2 regions of the Nocardioides daphniae genome follow, and region 1 is predicted to be linked to the other one. Evidence: predicted binding sites of a transcription regulator. Region 1 holds the regulator's gene; the other holds the start of a gene.
What was found. The regulator LexA, encoded in region 1, represses DNA repair genes until DNA is damaged. The targets are predictions, from matches to a motif close to TCGAACANNTGTTCGA.
Positions count from the first base shown of each region.

Region 2: E2C04_RS04065 (HNH endonuclease signature motif containing protein) is a predicted target of LexA. The motif match lies at 3,711-3,726, and genes of this name have one in related genera.

Region 1 covers NZ_CP038462.1:2,942,509-2,948,041, reverse strand. Annotated here, with positions in the region: partial or broken gene secD (protein translocase subunit SecD) at 1-620, shown strand, start outside; gene secF (protein translocase subunit SecF) at 604-1,416, shown strand; gene E2C04_RS14470 (ATP-dependent DNA helicase) at 1,468-3,444, shown strand; gene lexA (transcriptional repressor LexA) at 3,467-4,195, opposite strand; gene E2C04_RS14460 (GNAT family N-acetyltransferase) at 4,294-5,085, opposite strand; gene E2C04_RS14455 (LysM peptidoglycan-binding domain-containing protein) at 5,393-5,533, shown strand, end outside.
Region 2 covers NZ_CP038462.1:841,306-846,838, forward strand. Annotated here, with positions in the region: gene E2C04_RS04050 (vWA domain-containing protein) at 1-383, shown strand, start outside; gene E2C04_RS04055 (carboxypeptidase-like regulatory domain-containing protein) at 910-1,929, shown strand; gene E2C04_RS04060 (hypothetical protein) at 1,901-2,242, opposite strand; gene E2C04_RS04065 (HNH endonuclease signature motif containing protein) at 2,354-3,706, opposite strand; gene E2C04_RS04070 (hypothetical protein) at 3,814-4,683, shown strand; gene msrA (peptide-methionine (S)-S-oxide reductase MsrA) at 4,686-5,324, opposite strand; gene E2C04_RS04080 (cystathionine gamma-synthase) at 5,414-5,533, shown strand, end outside.

The sequences.
Region 1 (5,533 bases):
TCTTCATCGTGGCCGTCTACCGCTTCGTCGGCCTGATGGCCACCTTGGCGCTGGCCTCGTACGCCCTGCTCGCCTACGCCATGCTCATCGCGCTGGGCTCGACGCTGACGCTGCCCGGCCTGGCTGGTTTCGTGCTCGCCATCGGCATGGCGATCGACGCCAACGTCCTCGTCTTCGAGCGCGCCCGCGAGGAGTACGCCGCGTACCCCTCCGCCGGCCTGCGCCGCGCGCTGATGGTGGGCTTCAACAAGGCGTGGAGCGCGATCATCGACTCCAACGTGACCACGCTGCTGGCGGCCGGCCTGCTCTTCTTCCTCGGCTCCGGGCCGATCAAGGGCTTCGGTGTCACCCTGACCATCGGTGTCGTCGCCTCGATGATCTCCGCGCTGATCATCGCGCGCGTCCTGACCGAGATCGGCGTCTCCAACAAGCGCATCGCCAAGCACCCGGCGGTCACCGGCATCGGTGACATCGGGCGCGTGCGCAAGTGGCTGGAGCGCAAGAACCCCGACCTGATGAAGGGGCGGCGCAACTGGCTGGCCCTCTCCGGCGTGGTCACCGTCATCGCCCTGTCGGGCATCTTCGTCAACGGCCTCAACCTCGGTGTCGAGTTCGCCGGCGGCCGGGTGCTCGAGTACTCGACGCAGAAGACCGTCACGGCCGACGACGCGCGTGAGGCGCTCGACGACGCAGGCATCGACGTCGCGTCGGTCCAGGAGACCGACGGCGACAAGATCCTGGTCCGCACCGGCACCATCGACGGCGAGGAGGCGCAGCAGGTCCAGGACGCCATCGCCACGGTCGGCGGCACGGCCGACCTGGAGCGTGACGAGAAGCAGCGCCTCCTTCGGCAAGGAGCTGCGCGACCGCGCGCTGATCGCCTTCGGCGTCGCGTTCCTGGCCCAGCTGCTCTACCTGGCGGTCCGCTTCAAGTGGACCTTCGGTGTCTCGGCCGTGCTCGCGATGGTGCACGACGTCGCGATCGTGGTCGGGCTCTTCGCCTGGCTCGGCAAGCCGATCGACGGCGGCATCTTCCTGGCCGCGGCCATGACGATCATCGGTCTGTCGGTCAACGACACCGTCGTCGTCTTCGACCGCGTCCGTGAGCGCTGGCAGGGCTCGAAGCCGACCGACTCGTTCACTGCGCAGGCCAACAAGGCTGCCGTGGAGACGCTGCCGCGCACGGTCAACACCGGTCTGGGCACCATGTTCATCCTCGCCGCCCTCGCGATCATCGGTGGCGACTCGCTGCGCGACTTCTCGATCGCCCTGCTGGTCGGTCTCCTGGTCGGTACCTACAGCTCGGTCTTCGTGGCCACCCCGCTGGTCACCTACCTGCAGCAGAAGTGGCCGATGGCCAAGGAGAAGGCGGAGAAGGCCAAGATCGAGCGCGACCAGTCCGGCGCCGTGGTCTGACCGACCGCGGCGGTGCCGTAGTTGTCGGCGGGGCTGGCTAGAGTTCAGCCGGTGCCAGACAAGTCGCCCGTCCGTGAGGTCCTCTCCGCCGCCGTCGAGGCGTTGGGGGGCAAGGAGCGCTCCGGCCAGGTCGAGATGGCCGAGGCCGTCGCCCGGGCGATGACGGAGCAGCAGCACCTCATCGTCCAGGCCGGCACCGGCACCGGAAAGTCGCTCGGCTACCTCGTCCCGAGCCTGCTCAACCACGACCGCGTGGTCGTCGCCACCGCGACGCTGGCGCTCCAGCACCAGCTCGTCGAGCGCGACATCCCGCGGCTCGTGGAGGCGGTCGGCGACCGGCTCGACACCTCGTACGCCGTGCTGAAGGGCCGCTCCAACTACGCCTGCCTGCACCGCATCCGCGAGGGCGTCCCGGACGACCAGGGTGTGCTCGTCGACGTCCCCGAGGGCTCGATGGGTGCCGAGGTCCTGGCGTTGCGTGGCTGGGCCGAGATGGAGGCCGAGACCGGCGGCACGGGGGAGCGTGACAACGCCCCTCGGCACACCGAGAGGGTCTGGCGCCAGGTCAGCGTCAACCACCGCGAGTGCCTGGGCGCCGCGCGCTGCGCCTTCGCCCAGGAGTGCTTCGCCGAGCGGGCCAAGGAGAAGGCGGCCAGCTCCCACCTGATCGTCACCAACCACTCGCTCCTCGCCATCGACGCGATCGAGGGCGTGCCGATGATCCCCGACTACGACGTCGTGGTGATCGACGAGGCGCACGAGCTGGTCAGCCGCGTCACCCAGGCAGCCACCGACGAGCTCACCGTGGGTGACGTGCAGCGGGCCGCGAAGCGCTCCCAGAAGCACATCGCCGACAAGGGCGCGGCCTCCACCGCCGCCGACGACCTGGCCGACGCCGCGGACGCCCTGGCCGATGCGCTCGCCGCCACCTCGCCGGGCCGGATCGAGACCGCCGGCGAGCAGCTCTCCGACGCGCTGGTCCTCGTCCGCGACGCCGCACGGTCCCTGGTCTCCGCCTTCGGCAAGGACGAGGGCGACGCCGACGCCGGGCGTACGCAGGCCAAGGGGTTGGCGCAGGAGGTCTTCGCCACCGCGGAGCGGATGGCGGCCTTCAAGGAGTCGGACGTGCTCTGGCTCAACGAGGCCCGCGAGCGGATCCCGGCCCGGCTGGCCGTGGCGCCGCTGCAGGTGTGGGCCCAGATGCGTGAGCGCCTGCTCACCGAGAAGACGGTCGTCTTCGCCTCCGCCACCCTGATGCTCGGCGGCGACTTCAACGCGGTCGCCGGCAGCCTCGGGCTCAAGCCGTCGGAGCGCGTCGACACGGGCGCCGGCGAGGTGAGCGCCGACGACGCGCTGCCGTGGCGGGCGCTCGACGTGGGCTCACCCTTCGACTACTCGCGCCAGGGCATCCTGTACGTCGCCCGGCACCTGCCGGACCCCGGTCGCGACGGCCTCGGCAAGGCGCAGATCGACGAGATCGTCGAGCTGATCGACGCCGCCCAGGGGCGCACGCTGGGGCTCTTCTCGTCCCGACGGGCGGCGGACGCGGCGGCGGAGGCCGTCCGTGAGCGGCTCCCGCACCTCACCACCCTGGCGCAGGGCGACGCCCAGCTGCCGGAGCTGGCGAAGCAGTTCGTCGAGGACCCGCACACCAACCTCTTCGGCACGCTCACGCTCTGGCAGGGCCTGGACGTGCCCGGCGACACCTGCCAGCTGGTGCTGATCGACCGGATCCCGTTCCCGCGGCCCGACGACCCGCTGATGTCTGCCCGTTCGCGGGCCGCCGACAAGGCCGGCGGCAACGGCTTCATGCAGGTCTCGGCGACCCACGCGGCCCTGCTGCTGGCCCAGGGGGTCGGTCGCCTGATCCGCACCACCGAGGACAAGGGCGTGGTGGCGATCCTCGACCCGCGGCTGGCGACCAAGCGCTACGGCGGGTTCCTCAAGGCGAGCCTGCCGCCGATGTGGTCGACGACAGACCCGTCCGTGGTGCGCCAGGCCCTCGGCCGCATCGCGGCCGCGGGCTGACGCGGCGTACGGGAGCCCGGGATCAGAGGCTGCGCAGGACCGCGGTGACCTTGCCCAGGATGGTGGCGTGGGTGCCGTCGATGGGCTCGTACGCGTCGTTGTGCGGCAGCAGCCAGACCTGGCCGCCCTTGCGCTGGAAGGTCTTCACCGTGGCTTCTCCGTCGATCATCGCGGCGACGATGTCGCCGTTGACGGCGTCGGGCTGCTGGCGGATCACGACGTAGTCGCCGTTGCAGATGGCCGCGTCGACCATCGAGTCGCCGGAGACCTCGAGCAGGAAGAGCGTGCCGTCGCCGACGAGCTGCTTGGGGAGCGGGAAGACGTCCTCGACCCGCTGCTCGGCCAGGATCGGGCCACCGGCCGCGATACGACCCACGACCGGCACGTACGCCGCTGCGGGCGCCGCGTTGCCCACGTCCGTGGGGTCGAAGTCGGAGTCGTCCGCGCTGGAGACGGCTCGGGAGGCCGCCATCGACTCGGGCAGGAAGACCTGCAGCGCGCGCGGCCGGTTGGGGTCACGCTTGAGGAAGCCCTTCTCCTCGAGCGTCTTGAGCTGGTGGGCGACGCTGCTTGAGCTGGTGAGACCGACCGCAGTGCCGATCTCACGCATGCTCGGCGGGTAGCCCCGGGTCTCCAGCGCCTCCTGGATCGTGGTCAGCACCAGCTGCTGGCGCGCGGTGAGCCCGGTCGCGTCAGGAGGTCCGTCGGGCAGGGAGACGACCTTGCCGGTGTCGCCGCTGGACTTGGGCATGTGGATCCTCCTGGGTGGTGCGGACTGACGTGGGGTTCACGCTAGTCCGATCCCGACCCCAGTTCAAACATGTGTTCGAACGGCGTGTCACGTGCGGTTCAGCGGCGCGGGTCCCAGACCCACGCCACGCAGGTGAACTGCGTGCGGAAGCCCAGCTCGACGTAGGTCGGGTAGGCCCGGGAGTTGGTGATGAGGGTCGCCGACTGGGCCCCGATGGAGGCGGCGCGGTTCATCATGGTGGCGCCCAGGGCGCGGCCGATGCCCCGCCCGCGCGCGGCCGGCGTGGTGCTGACGTTCGCCAGCATCACGCTGGTGCCGCGTACGTGCATGGTGCTGGCTCCCAGGACCTCGCCGGTGCGGAGGCTGCGGGCGATGAAGAACTGGTTGTCGGCCGGGTCGAGGGTGTCGAGCACGCCCAGCGTGACCTCCTGCTGGGCGGCCGGGTGGCCGAGCGCCTCGAGGATGGCGCGACTGGCCGGCTCGACGCCGTCGGGCCAAGCGACGTCGATGAAGACGTCGTCCGGCGTGCCCGGGTCGACGGGCGCGCCCAGGGCGGTGTGCATCGCGGGGTACTCCCGGGCGAGCAGCCCCAGCTGGGCCAGCGTGGCCTCGAGGGCCGGCGTCGTCGTCGAGGGGGTGGTGATCCACTGGAACGGCAGGCCGCGGCGGAGGAACGGTTCGATCAGGGCGGGTGCCCGGGTGGCGACGGCCTCCGGGGCGATGTGGGCGTTGACGACCACGTTGAGCAGGGCGAGCGGCGCCGTGGACCAGTAGACGGTCGCGTCCGGCTCGTCCGCGGTCGACAGCGACGGGGAGCGCGCGATGGCGGCCTGGAGCGCCGCGAAGTCGGCCTCGATCGTGTCGGAGGCCGTGGTCAGGAGGTCTCGCATGCGGCAGACGCTAGGGCTGCGCCGCGACGGCTGCATGCCCCATACGGGTGACGTCCGCACAGGCTTTCGCCACAGATGCCGAGAATCGGGTAGCTGAGGGGCACGTGGAGAGCGTTCGAACTTTTGTTCGACCAGATGCTTGATTCGTTCGAACATCTGCTCTAACGTCGCACATGTGTTCGATCGAACGTCTGATCGAATTCGTCGGCAGGTCAAGGTGCTCGATCCAAAACTGTCGGCGGGTCCGCATAGACATCAGTTCGACAGCAACGCACCTGCACGACCACCACTTCCCCAGGAGGTCTCCATGACCCATCGCCACCGCCTCGACCGTCACCGCCGCCGCTCCCCGCGGCCAGGTCCGTCTGACTCGTCGTGGTCGCGTCGTCGTCGTGCTCGCTGCGCTCCTCCTGGCCCTCGTCGTGGGCGTGGCTCTGGCGGCGTCTCG
Region 2 (5,533 bases), 1.5 Mb from region 1:
AGCACCCCGGTGCGCAGCCGGTGCTGCTGGTGGTCACCGACGGCGAGCCCACCTCGCACCTGGAGTCGGACGGGCAGGTCTGGTTCAACTACCCGCCGCACCCGGTGACGTTGGCCAAGACGGTGCGCGAGCTCGACAACGTACGCCGGCTCGGCGCGCAGACGACCTTCTTCCGGCTGGGGGAGGACCCCGGCCTGGCACGCTTCATCGAGTCGATGGCGCGCCGCGTCGACGGCCGGATGGTCTCGCCCGAGCTCGACGACCTGGGCGCCGCCGTGGTCGGCTCCTACCTCGGCTCCCGGGCCAGCGGCCGGCAGGGTGGCCGCTACAGCGACTTCGGTGGCTGGGGCGGCTGGGGTGGCCGTGGGGACTGGGTCGGTTGAGCGCGCCACGGCGACCGGCCGGGTGCCGCGGGTGCACGGCGTTCGCTGCCTCCGAGGTCGCGGCCGGGGTCTGGGACAGGCGACCCCTTCCCGACTGACGTGTTGTGGGTCACACTGACCCCATGGGAGAGGGTCTGGAGGGGACCGGAACCCGGATGCGACAGCGGCTCGTGCCTGCCCTGCGGGAGCTCGGGCCGCTGCTGGCCGGGCTCGCGCTGATCGCTGCGGTCGGCGTAGGTTTTGCGTGGTCGCAGCGACCCGGCGACCCGCCGACCACCGGTCGGGCCCCGGCCTCGACCACGGTCGTGGAGGCGCCCACCGGCGCCGTGCGCGGCGTGGTGGTCGGGCCGGACGGGGAGCCGGTGGAGGGGGTCGTGGTGAAGGTCGTCACGGCTCCGTTCGAGCCCTACTTCGCCGGGCCCAACCCGGCCTCCGCGGTCCCTGCGGGGGCGACGTGGAGCGGCATCACGGGGCCGGACGGGACGTACGAGATCACCCGGGTCACCCCCGGCCGCACCGCGTGGTCGTGTCCCCTGACGGCGGCGACTGGGCGACGTGGTGGGTGGGCGAGGCGGCGCTGGCGGACGACGCCGAGGACGTCCAGGTGGAGGAGGACGAGGTCCTGCGCCTGGACCTCACCGCGATGCCGGCGGCTCGGATCCGAGGGGCGGTGAGCGAGCCGTTCGCGACCGCGGGCGGCTCCCGCGGGGAGACCGGGGAGTCCGACGGGTCGGTCACCGAGGTGGTCGTCGAGCGCCAGACCGACGACGCCTGGGTCGAGGTCGCCCGGGTCCGCCCCGGCAGGGCTGGCCGGTACGAGGTCGACGGACTGGCGGCCGGCCGCCACCGGGTGCTGGTCGACAGCCCGCGGAGCGGCATCGTCCACGCCCCTTCGGCCACCTCGGAGGACGACGCCCGCGTGGTCGAGCTCGGCGTGGGTCAGGCCGCGGAGGTCGACGTCGTCGTGCCTCCGCCCGCGCTGGTCACGGGCCGTCTCACCACGTCGACCGGGCTGCCGCTGCCGGACCGGGAGATCCGCTTCTCGACCGGGTACCGGGTGGTCGACCCGCGCTTCCCCGCGCTGCCCACGACGACGAGAAGCGTACGCACCGACTCCGAGGGCAGGTATGCAGTGCGGCTCGGCACCGGGCTCTGGTCGGTGCAGACCGACCTGCGGTGCCGCGGGCCGCAGCAGCGGGAGGTGGACGTCGTCGCAGGACAGGACATGGCCAGCGACCTGGTCGAGGACGCCGTCGCCACGGTGTCCGGGCAGGTGACGGATCGCGCCGGGAGGCCACTGTCCGGAGTGGACGTCTTCCTGAGCACGCCCGGCTCGGTGTGCGGTCAGGCTGCCACGACGGACGCCGACGGACGCTGGACGCTCACCGGCGTCGCGCCGGGCCGGGCACGGATCGAGTACGCCGTCACCACCCGCGGGTCCCAGCTCCGCTACTTCCACCCGGGTGTGACGAAGCCCGGGCTTGCCACCCGCGTCGAGGTCGCGCTCGGCGCCACCGTCACCGGGGTGGACGCGGATCTTCCGTGACGTGAGGCGTCACCGACGCCAACGCGAGGAGAAAGGTCAGGGCGCTGGTGAGCGCCGCGGCCAGTGCGTACGTCCGAAGGCCCGGCAGGATGCGGTGGAGCGGCTCGAAACCGCCCACCAGCATCCACACGGCGAAGCCGCAGGTCAGCAGCGAGTTGGTGAGGGTCACGGTCAGCGCCCACGTCGCGGCGGGGCGGAGGAGTGAGGTGAGGCCGCTCGGGACGACCCACAGCGAGGCCAGCAGGTAGGGCGCGACGAGGAAGTAGAAGATCCCGAAGGCGCCCCCGGCCTCGATCTCGTGCTCCGGGGACACGGGCCGGGTGGGGGACAGGATCCAGGCGGCCGCGATGCCACCCAGGCGCCGAGGGTCAGGAGCGCAGCGGTCAGCGCCGCGGTGCGGATCATGCGCCCACTGTGGTGGGGCTTAGGCCGGCGTGGGTGTGGGCGCGGTGCGAGGAGTGTGAAGATCCGGCGGAGACAGGTCGCTCGTTCCGTGACGGTCGCGTCGGAAGCGTTGTCCGTGGGGTGACGTCCATTCGAAGACCCCGTTGGCTGGGGATTCGAGGTGCCAGGCGGTGTGGGTCTTGAGCCGGTGGTGGCCGCGACAGAGGGGCGCGAGGTTTTCGGTGACCGTCGAGCCGGGTTGTGGTCGGCCTTCGGCTGCGGCGTCATGGTCGAACGGGACCACGTGGTCGACGTCGCAGCGTCGGCTGGGGCGGGTGCAGTGCGGGAAGACGCAGGTCTCGTCGCGAAGAAGCACTTGGCGGCGGAGCCGGTCGGTGGGTTCGTAGCGGTCCGTCTCGAGGGTCTGGTTGAGGTCGACCACGGGCAAGACCCGGATGTCGGTGTGGCTGGTGTTGACCCAGCGGCGGACCTGCTCCAGCAGGACGAGTCGCTGGCGGTTCTCCAGCTGGCCGGTGGCCCCGAAGGAGATCGACTCGTCGGGCTCCACGGTGGCGGTGAAGTGCAGGTGCAGGTCGACGCGGCGGGCGGTGGTCCGGCCGACCGTCTCCTCGTCTGCACCCGCGCCAGCGAGGTCGAGCGCGGTCTGGTGCCGGGCCAGCTCGCCCAGGGCGAGGGAGCGGCGTACGTCCAACGACTCCTCGCAGCCGGCGGCCTTCAACCCGGCCGCACCCGCAGCGACGGCCTGCTCCAGGTCGAGCGCATCAGCGATGTCGAGCTCGGCGTGGACCTGCATGGTCTGGGCGAACGGGTCGCGCTCACTCACGATCGTCACGTGCCGGGTGTCCGACGCCCCGTTCTCGTCCTCGTCGATCGCGAGGCCGTAGAGCTTCATCGCCCGCTCGATGAGCCGGTCGACGGCAGCGCGACCCATCTTCTCGATGAACGGAGCAACCTGAGCATCGATCCACGCGACGCCCTCAGCGGGCAACGCCGGGTAGGCATGGATCATGGCCTCGGCCACCAGCCGGGCTCGCCATACCGGCACCTCCCCGGCCGTCACCCGCGCCCACAGCCGCGGCAGCCGGTGCGCCAGCTCGAGCGCGTGTCCGATCAACTTCTTCGCCGCATCCGTCGACAACCCGAGCGCACCGCCGAGCTCGGCGACGGCGTACTCGTTGACCTCGAGGGTTCCGTCGCCCGAGATCGGTTCGAAACCGACGGGCGAGTGGAAGATGGCGGCGTCCGCCCCGTCCTCCCGGGCCGGGTGGGCGACAGCCCACTCGTAGGCAATCAGCAGCGTGTCCGCCTCCGCGCGACGCACCAGCGCCGCGTTGGCACGCGCCAACGCGACCAGGTCACTGGGCGAGGTCATGGATTCGAACATACATTCGATTCTAGGGGTGGTGCGTGTGCTGGACCATCCCCTTGACCGGGTATCCGCTCCGATAGCGTGCCCACTCGACCCGGGGGAGGAGAGCCATGGCTGTGCACGACAAGACGGACGCGCTGGTGCCGTTTCCGGTGGCGTGGGTGGACGCGCCCCCCACTGTCTCGCGACGGCTCGTGCTCGGCAGCGGCGTCGGTGCTCTGCTCGGCGGCCTTGGGGCGGTGGCACTGCTCCTCGACGGCGAGTATCCGTTGGGCTTCACCACCGCCTTGATCGCCGCCTTCTTCGGGGCGTCCGCTCACATCTCTTCCAGGGCGTGGCGCTGGCCCGGCCGACGTCGCCCACTGGTCGACAGCGTCGACGGGATCGGTCTGCGCTTCCGTGCGGGGGCCGGCGGGTGGCGCTTCACCGTGGGCGCCATGGTGGCGGGAGTGCCCTTCGGCGTGGCGCTGGGCTGGGCGGCGTACCACGACCCCACCCCCACCGGCCGCACCTGGGTGGCCCTCGTCAACAGCCCGATCCTCCTCGGGTGGTGCCTGTTCCAGCTCTGGAACGTCGCCACGGGCTGCCTGCGGCGCGGCGAGGTGCTCCTGACGCCCGAGGGTGTCACCTACAGCGCGTGGGGCGACAGGTTCAGCCTGCCGTGGGACCGGGCCGCGCGCGTCGACGCCGAGCTGTCGCCCGGGCTCGGGCGACGGGCGGCTCCGGGGGTCCGCGTGACCAGGCGCCCGGGCTTCTGCACGTCCCACGAGAGGACCGCGCGAGGTTTCAGCAGCACGGCGACGTCACACCTGCCCGACCTCGTCGTGCGGGCCGACCAGGTGGAGGGCGATCCGGCGCTGCTCGCGCACGCCCTGGCCTTCTACGCCACCCATCATGAGCTCCTCGAGGAGCTCGGCGACGCCCGCGCCCTCGAGCGGGTGCGCTCCGGGCGCGCCGTCGCGCCCCACCTGGCCCGCTGAGGTCAGCTGGGGAAGGCGATCCCCGTCTTCGCGTGGCAGCGGTAGCCGTTCGGGTTCTTCGCGAGGTACTGCTGGTGCGGGTCCTCGGCGTAGTAGTACTCACCGGCGGGCGCGATCTCCGTGGTCACCTCGGGGAAGCCCTGGCGCTGGAGCTCCGCAGCGTAGAGACCGGTCAGCTCGCGCGCGACCTCCTCCTGCTCGGGCGAGGTCGTGTAGAGCGCCGAACGGTACTGCGTACCGACGTCGTTGCCCTGGCGCATGCCCTGCGTCGGGTCGTGGATCTCGAAGAAACGCTTCACCAGGTCGGCGTAGGAGACGACCGACGGGTCGAAGACGACGCGCACCGCCTCGGTGTGGCCGGTCAGGCCCGAGCACACCTCCTCGTACGTCGGGTGCGGCGTCGTGCCACCGGCGTACCCCACCGACGTCGACCAGACGCCGGGCACCTGCCAGTAGAACTCCTCGGCGCCCCAGAAGCAGCCGAGGCCGAAGACGGCGACCTCCATGCCTTCGGGCACCTCGTCGGTGACCACGGGCGTGTCGAGGACGACGTGCTGGCCCAGGGCCCACGGGCGCGACGCGCGGCCCGGCAGCGCCTGGTCGGGCGTGGGGACGGAGGACTTGAGGCGGCCGAAGAGCACGGGAACTCCAGACGGTGGGGGACGGGAAGAGCGGTTCGCCCAACGTAACGCTTTGATGGTCGTGAGGCTTCCCGCGTAGGCTCGCCGGTGTGACTGAGCAGCAGTGGGACTCCGCCGGATTCGAGACCAGGGCCATCCACGCCGGCTACGAGCCGGATGAGATGACCGGGGCGGTCATCCCGCCGATCTACGCGACCAGCACCTACAAG